3 regions of the Streptomyces sp. NPDC020884 genome follow, and region 1 is predicted to be linked to each of the others. Evidence: riboswitches for the same ligand, from Rfam matches in the RefSeq annotation. Region 1 holds a riboswitch; each other region holds the start of a gene.

Region 1 (3,268 bases):
GCGGCGCGGTTGGACTCCAGGTTCGGGGCGAAGCCGCCCTCGTCGCCGAGTCCGGTGGACAGGCCCTTGGTCTTGAGGACCTTCTTCAGCGTGTGGTAGATCTCCGCGCCCCAGCGCAGGGCCTCGGAGAAGGACTCCGCGCCGATCGGCGCGATCATGAACTCCTGGATGTCCACGTTGGAGTCGGCGTGCGAGCCGCCGTTCAGGATGTTCATCATCGGAACGGGCAGCAGGTGCGCGTTCGGGCCGCCGAGGTAGCGGAAGAGCGGCAGGTCGGACGCCTCGGATGCGGCGTGCGCGACGGCGAGCGAGACGCCGAGGATGGCGTTCGCGCCGAGCGAGGCCTTGTTCTCGGTGGCGTCCAGGTCGAACATCGCCTGGTCGATGAGGCGCTGCTCGGTGGCGTCGTACCCGACGAGCTCCGGGCCGATCTGCTCGATGACGGCGAGGACGGCCTTCTCGACGCCCTTGCCCTGGTAGCGGTTGGGGTCGCCGTCGCGAAGCTCAACAGCCTCGAACGCACCGGTGGAGGCGCCGGACGGAACAGCAGCACGACCCGTGCTGCCGTCGTCGAGGCCAACCTCGACCTCGACCGTGGGGTTGCCCCGGGAGTCGAGGATTTCCCTGGCTACGACGACGTCGATGGACGGCACGAGGCATCTCCTTCTGGGATATGACGCTGGTTGTGCAGGGTCACTGTGGCCTTGCGACACGAGCCTATCGGGCGTGGCCGCGTCGGCCAGCCGACCGCCCGCCTCCTGGGACGAAAAAGGACCCAAGGGCTTGCATCACCGGACAAATCTCTAGAAATCTACTGGACAGTAATAAGCGCTGCCGACAAGAGGTGAACGCATGCGGGCCTCCCGGACACCCGCCGTTCACGAAGAACCCGGCCCGGCGCGCTGGGGGGAAGAGCGCGCCGGGCCGGGAAGCCGTGCGAGGAAGAGTGCCGCCGGACGCCCTTCCTCCGGGGAGGAGAGACGGCGATTACTTCAGGTGGAGCTGCTGGCCCGGGAAGATCAGGTCCGCGTCCTCGACGATGTCGTCGTTGAGCTTGAAGACCTTGCTCCAGCCGCCCTTGACGTCTTCCGCCTGGGCGATGCTGCTCAGGGTGTCGCCGGCCTTGACCTTGTACTCGCCGTCGCCCTTCTTGACCTTGTCGCCGGTCGGGGTGGTGACGGTCTTCTTGCTCTCGGCCTTCTTCTCGGCCTGCGGAGCGGTGCGCTGCTCGGAGCGGGTGGCGGGCTGCTCGGCCTGACGCTCGGGCTGCGCCTGCTCGGACTTGCTCTCGGACTGGCCGGAGCCGGTGTTCACGCCCGGGTCCACACCGTCGTTGGTGAGGCCGCCGGCGCCGGCGCAGGCCCAGGCGCCCGGACCCTGGAGGTCCAGGAGCTTCTCGGCGGCGGCGATCTGCTGGTCCTTGGAGGCCAGGTCGGCGCGGGAGGCGTACTGCGTACCGCCGGCGGCGGCCCAGCTGGACTGCGAGAACTGCAGTCCGCCGTAGTAGCCGTTGCCGGTGTTGATGGACCAGTTGCCACCGGACTCGCACTGGGCGACGGCGTCCCAGGTCTCGACGGAGGCGGCGGAGGCGCTGGTCGCGCCCATCAGCGGGACGGCGACGGCCGCACCGGTGACACCCGCGAGGGTGGCGAGACGGACGGTCTTCGAGGGGCGGCGGTGCTTGCCCTTGCTGTTCAGCAGCATGGAACGAATCTCCTCACCGACGCCTACGAGGTGAGCTGTCGGGTTCGGGCTGATGAGTTGCCCGGTCGCGCAGTGCTGCGCGACTTCACCCCAAGCCGTTCCCGTACGTCCCCGTCGGTTCGACGAGGCGTCCGGACCCGGCGGCTTACCTGGGTCCCCCGCTCCTGCCTACGGCGCTTACGCGTCTGTTCCCTTCGACCGACGGCAGGATTCGGCGTGACGGTCGACGGGGCCCGCGGTGCGAGCGGCTCCGACCGTAAACACAGGCAACCCCGACATTCAAAGATGGACATAGGGGGCAATCACCCCGAACTCGCAGCAGTCGGCGGACCGTTTCCGCAGGTCGGGGGCGATACGCCCGGACCGGCCGGACGAAACGCGCCAGTTGAAGCAAAGAGACCCATGTCTCACTTACGCAAAAGTGGACATAGGCCTCTGAACTGCCCGGATTTTCGGGGTGTTTTCCCGAATTGGATCAGTTGGCGGCAGGCTCCTCGACGCCCTCCGGCGCACCCTGGTCCGTGACCTGGTCCAGGCCCAGATCCAGGTTCTGGCCGGGCAGGATCAGGTCCGGGTCGGAGCCCAGGAGATCCTTGTTCGTCTCGTACAGGCCGGTCCAACCGCCGGGAAGCTCCTGCGCGTCGGCGATCGCCCAGAGGTTGTCCCCGGGCCGGACCGTGTACCCGCCGGCAGTCGTGGCGTCGCCGTCCCGGGCGTCGCCCTCGCCGCGCGAGGCGTGCCGGCCGGACTCGCGGGAGCCGTCACCCTGGCCCGCGTCGGCCTCCTCGGGCGCGGGGGCGCCCCGGTGCTTGCCGCCCTGGCCGTCCTCGCCCTTCGAGGCGTCGGGGGCGCCGGAGGGGTCCTTGGCGTCAGGGGCGTCGGAGGCCGGCGGGGCGGTGGGCGTCACCGAGGAATCGGGAGCCTCGCCCTCCTTCTCCGTACCGCCGCTTTCACCCTTACCCGACTTGTCGCCCTTCTCGTCCTTGTCAGCTTCGTCGGACTTGCCGGATTCATCCGCTTCACCGGTTGCGTCCGTTTCGTCGGTCGCATCCGCCGCGTCGGTCGGGTCGGCCGTCGGGTCGGCGGACGGCGAGGTGCCCGGGTCGACGCCGGGCAGACTGCCGTCCACGGCGAGTCCGGAGATCACCGCACAGCTGGGCCACGCCTTCGGCCCCTGGTCGTCCAGGACCTTCTCGGCGACGGAGATCTGCTGCGAGCGGCTGGCGAGGTCGGCGCGGGGCGCGTACGCCGTGCCGCCGTACGCCGACCAGGACTCCTGCGAGAACTGGAGCCCGCCGTAGTAGCCGTTGCCGAGGTCGGCGCTCCACATGCCGCCGCTCTCGCACTCCGCGACCCGGTCCCAGGTGGAGGCCTCGGCCGCGTGCACGCCGGTGGCGCCGAGGAGCGGGATGGCGATGGCCGATCCCGTCACACCGGCGGCGACGACGATGGCGGGTGCCTGGCGAGGTCGGCGGTGTCTGCCGTTCGCGGAGCCCATGGGTATGCCTTCCGTGCGACTGACAAGCGAGTGACTCGAGCGCCGTGCAGCAGGAATCCGTGCCTG
Region 2 (3,268 bases), on a different contig from region 1:
CTAATCCTGGCGCGGGGAAAAGGGTCACCATGAAAGCTATTGCCCTGATGTGACGTTTCGCCAGCCGCAACTGATCGGAAATAAGGCCTCATTACGGGGCCATTCGCTCAGGGTCGAGGAAAGCGCGCAAGGAAGGCTTACCTCACTGCATGGTGAAACCCTGGCCATGGCTAGGCTCCGGAACCATGGACGTACTCATCAATGTCTTCGTCGCCCTGCACATCATCGGCATCGCCTCCCTGCTGGGCGGCTTCCTGACGCAGATGAAGGCCATGGGAGAGGGCACCGCCCGCTTCGGTCCGGCCATGCTCCACGGCGCGCTGACCATGCTCGTCACCGGCATCGCCCTCGTCGGCCTCAACCAGGCCGACGACCAGGCCGTGAACAACGTCAAGATCGGCATCAAGCTGGCGGTGCTGGTCGTGATCCTCGCCCTGGTGTACGTCAAGCGGGACGAGGAGAAGGTCGACAAGGGCGCGTTCGCGGCGGTCGGCGGACTGACGGTCGCCAACATCTTCATCGCCACGGTCTGGACCTGAGGCCCTCCGGGGGCGGGGGCGGCCGCCGCGGGCCGCCCCCGCCCCCGGACGCGTACTACGCCGGCCGCACGCTCCCGTAGATCGGCATGTAGTAGATCGACTCCTCGCGCACGTTCGCACCCGGCTTCGGGGCGTGGATCATCATCCCGTCGCCCTTGTAGATGCCGACATGGCTGATGTCGTCGTAGAAGAAGACCAGGTCGCCCGGCTGGAGATCCGCCGTGGCGACCCGGGTGCCGACCTTCACCTGGTCCCAGGTCGTCCGCGGCAGGTCCACGCCCGCCTCCCGCCACGCCGCCTGCGTCAGTCCCGAGCAGTCGTACGAGGCCGGGCCCGAGGCGCCCCACACATACGGCTTCCCGATCTGGGAGCGGGCGAAGTCCAGCACCTTCTGCGCCTTGGCGGCGTAGCTGCCGCCCGCACCGGTGCCGGAGCCCGATCCCGTGCCCGTACCGGAACCGGAGCCCGTGCCCGAACCGCCGCCGGACTCCTTCGCGGCCTCCTCGCGGGCCTTCTTCTCGGCCGCGGCCCGCTCCTTCGCCTCGGCGGCCTGCCGGGCGGCCAGCTTCGCCGCCTTCTCCTTCGCCTCGGCCTCCTTCTTGCGCTCCAGCTCCGCCAGCCGCGCCTTCTCCTCGGCGGTCAGCCGCGACAGCAGGCCGCGGGCCTCGGTGAGCTTGGTCTGCACGTCCTTCTTGCTCGAGGCGAGCGTGGACTGCGTCTCGGTGAGGGTCTCCAGGCTCTTCACCGCCTCCGCGCGCTTCTTCGCCGCCGAGGCCTGCTGCGAACGGAACGCGGTGACGGCCTTCTGCTGCCGCTCCGTCGCCCGGTCCATCAGCCGGCTCTGGTCGAAGTACCCCTGCGGGTCGTCCGCCAGGAAGAAGGTCGCCGTGGGGGCGATGCCGCCGCTGCGGTACTGGGCCGCCGCGTACGAGCCCAGCGCGCGGCGCGCCTCGTTGATCTTCTCCGTCCGCTTCGCCACGTCGGAGAGCAGCGTGTCGACCTTCGTCTGCTGGGACGCGGAGGCGGCCTTGGCCCGGTTGTACTCCTGGGTCGCGCTGCCCGCCTGCCGGTACAGGGCGTCGACCTTCTTCTGCACTTCCTCGATGGCGGGCTTCGGCTCCGCGGGCGCGGCCGTGGCGCTCTGCGTGGAGAGCAGCGTCACGGAGGCCAGCGCGGCCGTCGTCAGCCCGACGGCGGGGGTGGTGGTGCGCACCTTCGTGCGCGGCTTGCGATGCGATGCCAAGACCGGCATCTCCTTCCGTGGACCGCCTACCGGGTTAGCTGTCGGGTTCGGACGGAACGGAAGGCTGTCCTACGGTCCGGATGCGAGGGCACGGACCGATTCACCCCGGTTCTGCGTGTGGGTCCCCGGTTCCGAACGGCCAGGGCGGCAGGACGGATTCGGCAGAGGTGTCCGTCGGGCGTGGTTCGCCCCAGGGAGGTACGGGCCACCTGACCGAGCACGCTAGCCAACCGGCCCCGCCGCTGGGAAGGACGATGAGCGATATGCCCGATACATTTTCGTGACCTTTCCGGATCGGGGGCCCGGCACCCCCTCCGACCGGCCCCTCCTTCACGGAACGTGGACGTCCGTTCTCCGTGTGTACCCGGTCCGGGCGTGTCGGCGGCCGGACCGGAGGGCGGCGGGCGACCGCTTTCGGGCTTCGGCGGAAGGTTGTCAGTGCGGCCCCCTAAACTCGGGAGGCGATGAGCAGCCTCTTTGACGACAGTTTCCTGACCGGCCTCCAGCCCGCGGAGGACGGCCCCCCGCCGCCCCCCGAGGACCACGCGCCCGAAGCGGTGCCGGAGGGACTCTTCGAAAGCGTCTACGACGCGCCCCCGCCGCCCCGGGAGGGGTACTACCGGGACGGCCACCCGCGCCCGGTGATCGACGCCGCCGCGCTGCTCGACGGGCTCAACACCGAGCAGCGCGCCGCCGTGGTGCACGCCGGGTCCCCGCTGCTCATCGTCGCCGGGGCCGGCTCCGGCAAGACCCGGGTGCTCACCCACCGCATCGCCCACCTGCTGGCCGAGCGCGGGACGCACCCCGGGCAGATCCTCGCGATCACCTTCACCAACAAGGCCGCGGGCGAGATGAAGGAGCGCGTCGAGCAGCTCGTCGGCCCGCGCGCCCACGCCATGTGGGTCATGACCTTCCACAGCGCGTGCGTCCGCATCCTGCGCCGCGAGTCCAAGAAGCTCGGATTCACCTCGTCGTTCTCGATCTACGACGCCGCCGACTCCAAGCGCCTGATGGCCCTGGTCTGCCGCGACCTCGACCTGGACCCCAAGCGCTACCCGCCGAAGTCCTTCACCGCCAAGGTCTCCAACCTCAAGAACGAGCTCATCGACGAGGAGACCTTCGCCGGACAGGCGACGGATGGTTTCGAGAAGACCCTCGCCCAGGCGTACGCGCTCTACCAGGCCCGCCTGCGCGAGGCCAACGCCCTGGACTTCGACGACATCATCATGACGACGGTCCACCTCCTGCAGGCCTTCCCGGACGTCGCCGAGCACTACCGCCGCCGCTTCCGCCACGTCCTGGTCGACGAGTACCAGGACACCAACCACGCGCAGTACACCCTGGTGCGGGAGCTGGTCGGCCCGGCCGGAGAGGCCGACGCCCCCGCCGAGCTGTGCGTGGTCGGCGACGCGGACCAGTCGATCTACGCCTTCCGGGGCGCGACCATCCGCAACATCCTCCAGTTCGAGGAGGACTACCCGAGCGC
Region 3 (3,268 bases), on a different contig from region 1:
GTTCTCCTCGATGGCCGCGAACGCCGCCGCGAGGTAGGCGGCCTCCGCCCCGAAGAGCGGGTTCAGCAGCTCCGTCACCTCGGGAGACATCCCGACCTCGGACATATCGGTGCGCTTCACCTTGTACCGGCGGTGGGGATCGTTGGACTTGAGGTAGTCCGCCTCGATCGCCTCCGGCCCGACGCCGACCGCCAGCAGCGCGATCGCTATCGAGAGACCGGCCCGGTCCTTGCCCGCGGCGCAGTGCATCAGGGCCGGGACGCTGTCCTCGGCCAGGGCGTGCAGCACCCGGCTGTGTTCGGCGGTGCGGTCCTCGATCGTCGAGCGGTACATCCGGATCATGCGCTCGGTGCCCTTGCCGTGCGCGAGGATCGAGCGCAGCTGCTCGATGTTCCCGTCGCGCACCAGCCGCCAGAACTCCGCGCCGTCGGCCGGGTCCGAGAGTGGAATGCTGACATTGCGGACACCGGTCAGCTCGATGTCGTACCCGTCGAGCCGGTGGTCGGCGGAATTGCGGAAGTCGAAGATCGTGTGCAGTCCGAGCCCGCCGAGGAAGGCCGCGTCCTCGGCGGTGGCGTTCGCCAGATGTCCGCTGCGGTAGAGCCGGCCGAAAGCGGTGCGTCGCCCGTCCGTGGTGGGGAGCCCGCCCACGTCGCGGAAGTTGCGGACTCCGGCCAGCGCGGTCTCGGTCGGCGGGACCTGCGGCACCTGTTGCGTCACGGTGGCTCCTGGGATCTCTGGCGTCGGCGCGGCTCGCCGGCGAGGGCGCTCCCGTGACGATACGACATCGATTCGGCGGAAAATCATGATGGCCGCACGCCCCGGTGCGGAAAGCCTCCGGGGCTGGGCTGACCGGGCGTCAGAACAGTCGCCCACACCATGTCCGTATTGGTGCATTTCGCAGAACATGCCCCGCTAATGGGGGAGATGGGATTGCGAAGGTGAGCGGGATCATATCCGTGACGGACCGTGGTGAGCGCGCCCCCGCGTTATCCCGTTCCCCGTACGGAAATACAAGATCCGTAATCCACGGAGTGTGACGGGAAATGCGAAACGATATTGAATAGATGATTCCGGTACGCAACCGATGGCTTGTTCCGCTCGTCCTGGCTCGCTTACGGTCGCCGCAATCCGGACGGACCGCCTAATCCTGCCGCCGCCCGGAATTCGCACCCACCCACTCACGCGTGGCAGGAGCGGGGGAACCAGGTAAGCCGCCGATCCGGAGCGATCCGGACCGGCTCGGGGTGAAGTCGCCGCACGTGCGACCGGGCATCTCCAGCCCGAACCCGACAGCTCACCTCGCAGGCGCCGGAGAGGAACTTCCCCATGCCCGCACAGGGTAAGCACCGTCGTCCGAAGTCCGGCCCGATCTCCCGCGGCGTCCTCGCCGCAGGGACCGGCGGCGCCGCACTCGCCCTCCCGCTCATCGGCGCCACCGTCGCGAGCGCCGCGGACCAGGCCGCTCCGGCGGCGAAGCCCGCCGCCGCCTCGGTCGCCGCCGCGCACACCGCACCGGCCGCCCCCGCCGCGCCGAAGACCGCCCCGAAGACGTACGCCGTCGTCTCCGGCGACTACCTGTCGAAGATCGCGGCCGAGCACCGGCTCAAGGGCGGGTGGGAGAAGCTGTACCAGGACAACCGCTCCACCGTCGGCGAGAACCCCAGCCTGATCCACCCGGGCATGAAGCTGACCCTCGGCGCCAAGGGCTCCGCCCCGGCCGAGAAGTCCGCCGCTCCCAAGGCCGCCCCGAAGAAGGCCGAACCGGCCCCGAAGGCCGCGCCGAAGGAAGCCCCCAAGGGCGACACGATCTCCGCCGACGACTCCGAGGGCTCCGGCAGCTCCGCGCAGACCGGTTCCTCCGAGGCCACCGGCTCCGGCTGGTCGGCCCCGCTCGCCAGCGCCAACGTCACCACCCAGTACCGCGCTTCCGGCGCCAGTTGGTCCAGCGGCTACCACACCGGCTCGGACTTCCAGGCCGCCTCCGGCACCCCCGTCCTCGCCATCGGACCGGGCACCGTGGTCTCGGCCGGCAACAGCGGCTCGTACGGCAACGAGGTCGTCATCCAGCACGAGGACGGCATGTACTCCCAGTACGCCCACCAGTCCTCGCTCGACGTCTCGGTCGGTCAGACCGTCACCGGCGGCCAGCAGATCGGCCTCTCCGGCTCCACCGGCAACTCCACCGGCCCGCACCTGCACTTCGAGGTCCGCACCGGCCCGAGCTACGGCTCGGACGTCGACCCGATCGCGTACCTGCGTCAGCACGGCGTCTCCGTCTGACCGAGTGCGGCGAGAAGCAGGGAGAAGGGCGGTGCGCGGCGGCGCACCGCCCCTCTCTTTATTCCGGCTTTACCAAAAACTGACCGGGTGGTCTATCTCACCACCCGTCAACCCCGTATTACGGTCGCGTAGGTCACATCGGACGATGCAGGATAAGTCCTTGTGGCAGACGATTCGAGAAACAACCAGCAGCACACCATCGGGTCGTACGCGGCGATTGGCGACAGTTTCACCGAAGGCGTCGGCGACCCCGGCCCCGACGGGACCTTCGTCGGCTGGGCGGACCGCTTCGCGGTCCTCCTCGCCGACCGGCTCCCCGCCCCCGACGCGGCGGCCGGCCCCGAGGACTCCCCGCACGGTGACTTCCGCTACGCCAATCTCGCCGTACGCGGACGTCTCCTCGACCAGATCGTCGAGGAGCAGATCCCCCGCGCCAAGGAACTGGCCCCCGACCTGGTCAGCTTCTGCGCGGGCGGCAACGACATCATCCGGCCCGGCACCGACCCCGACGACCTCGCCGAGCGTTTCGAGCGGGCGGTCGCCGACCTGAGCAACGCCGTCGGCACGGTCATGGTCACCACCGGCTTCGACACCCGGGGCGTTCCGGTGCTGCGCCACATGCGCGGCAAGATCGCCACGTACAACGTCCATCTGCGGGCCATCGCCGACCGCTACCGGTGCCCCGTGCTGGACCTGTGGTCGCTCCGTTCGGTCCAGGACCGCCGGGCCTGGGACAACGACCGACTCCACCTGTCGCCCGAGGGCCACACCCGCGTCGCCCTGCGCGCCGCCCAGGTCCTCGGCCACGACGTGCCCGCCGAGCCCGACCAGCCCTGGCCGCCGCAGGCCCAGCGCACCCCCTTCGACGAACGGCGCGACAACATCCAGTGGGCCCGCGAATACCTCGTGCCCTGGATCGGCCGACGGCTGCGCGGCGAGTCCTCCGGCGACCACGTCGAGGCGAAGCGCCCGGACCTGCTGCCGC

What was found. Region 1 has a riboswitch for cyclic di-AMP ahead of ACH4UK_RS27265 (transglycosylase family protein). Riboswitches for the same ligand answer to the same signal wherever they lie in the genome.
Region 2: another riboswitch for cyclic di-AMP. It lies ahead of ACH4UK_RS11705 (NlpC/P60 family protein); the one in region 1 lies ahead of ACH4UK_RS27265 (transglycosylase family protein).
Region 3: another riboswitch for cyclic di-AMP. It lies ahead of ACH4UK_RS15620 (peptidoglycan DD-metalloendopeptidase family protein); the one in region 1 lies ahead of ACH4UK_RS27265 (transglycosylase family protein).

What each region holds. Positions count from the first base shown of each region.
Region 1 is NZ_JBIRRY010000009.1:348,557-351,824, reverse strand. Features, by position in the region: gene eno (phosphopyruvate hydratase) at 1-653, opposite strand, end outside; gene ACH4UK_RS27265 (transglycosylase family protein) at 988-1,704, opposite strand; cyclic di-AMP (ydaO/yuaA leader) riboswitch at 1,710-1,890, opposite strand; gene ACH4UK_RS27260 (transglycosylase family protein) at 2,180-3,202, opposite strand.
Region 2 is NZ_JBIRRY010000003.1:187,018-190,285, reverse strand. Features, by position in the region: gene ACH4UK_RS11710 (hypothetical protein) at 186-539, shown strand; gene ACH4UK_RS11705 (NlpC/P60 family protein) at 595-1,782, opposite strand; cyclic di-AMP (ydaO/yuaA leader) riboswitch at 1,790-1,956, opposite strand; gene pcrA (DNA helicase PcrA) at 2,247-3,268, shown strand, end outside.
Region 3 is NZ_JBIRRY010000004.1:318,750-322,017, forward strand. Features, by position in the region: gene ACH4UK_RS15615 (tyrosine-protein phosphatase) at 1-720, opposite strand, end outside; cyclic di-AMP (ydaO/yuaA leader) riboswitch at 1,165-1,326, shown strand; gene ACH4UK_RS15620 (peptidoglycan DD-metalloendopeptidase family protein) at 1,330-2,283, shown strand; gene ACH4UK_RS15625 (SGNH/GDSL hydrolase family protein) at 2,446-3,268, shown strand, end outside.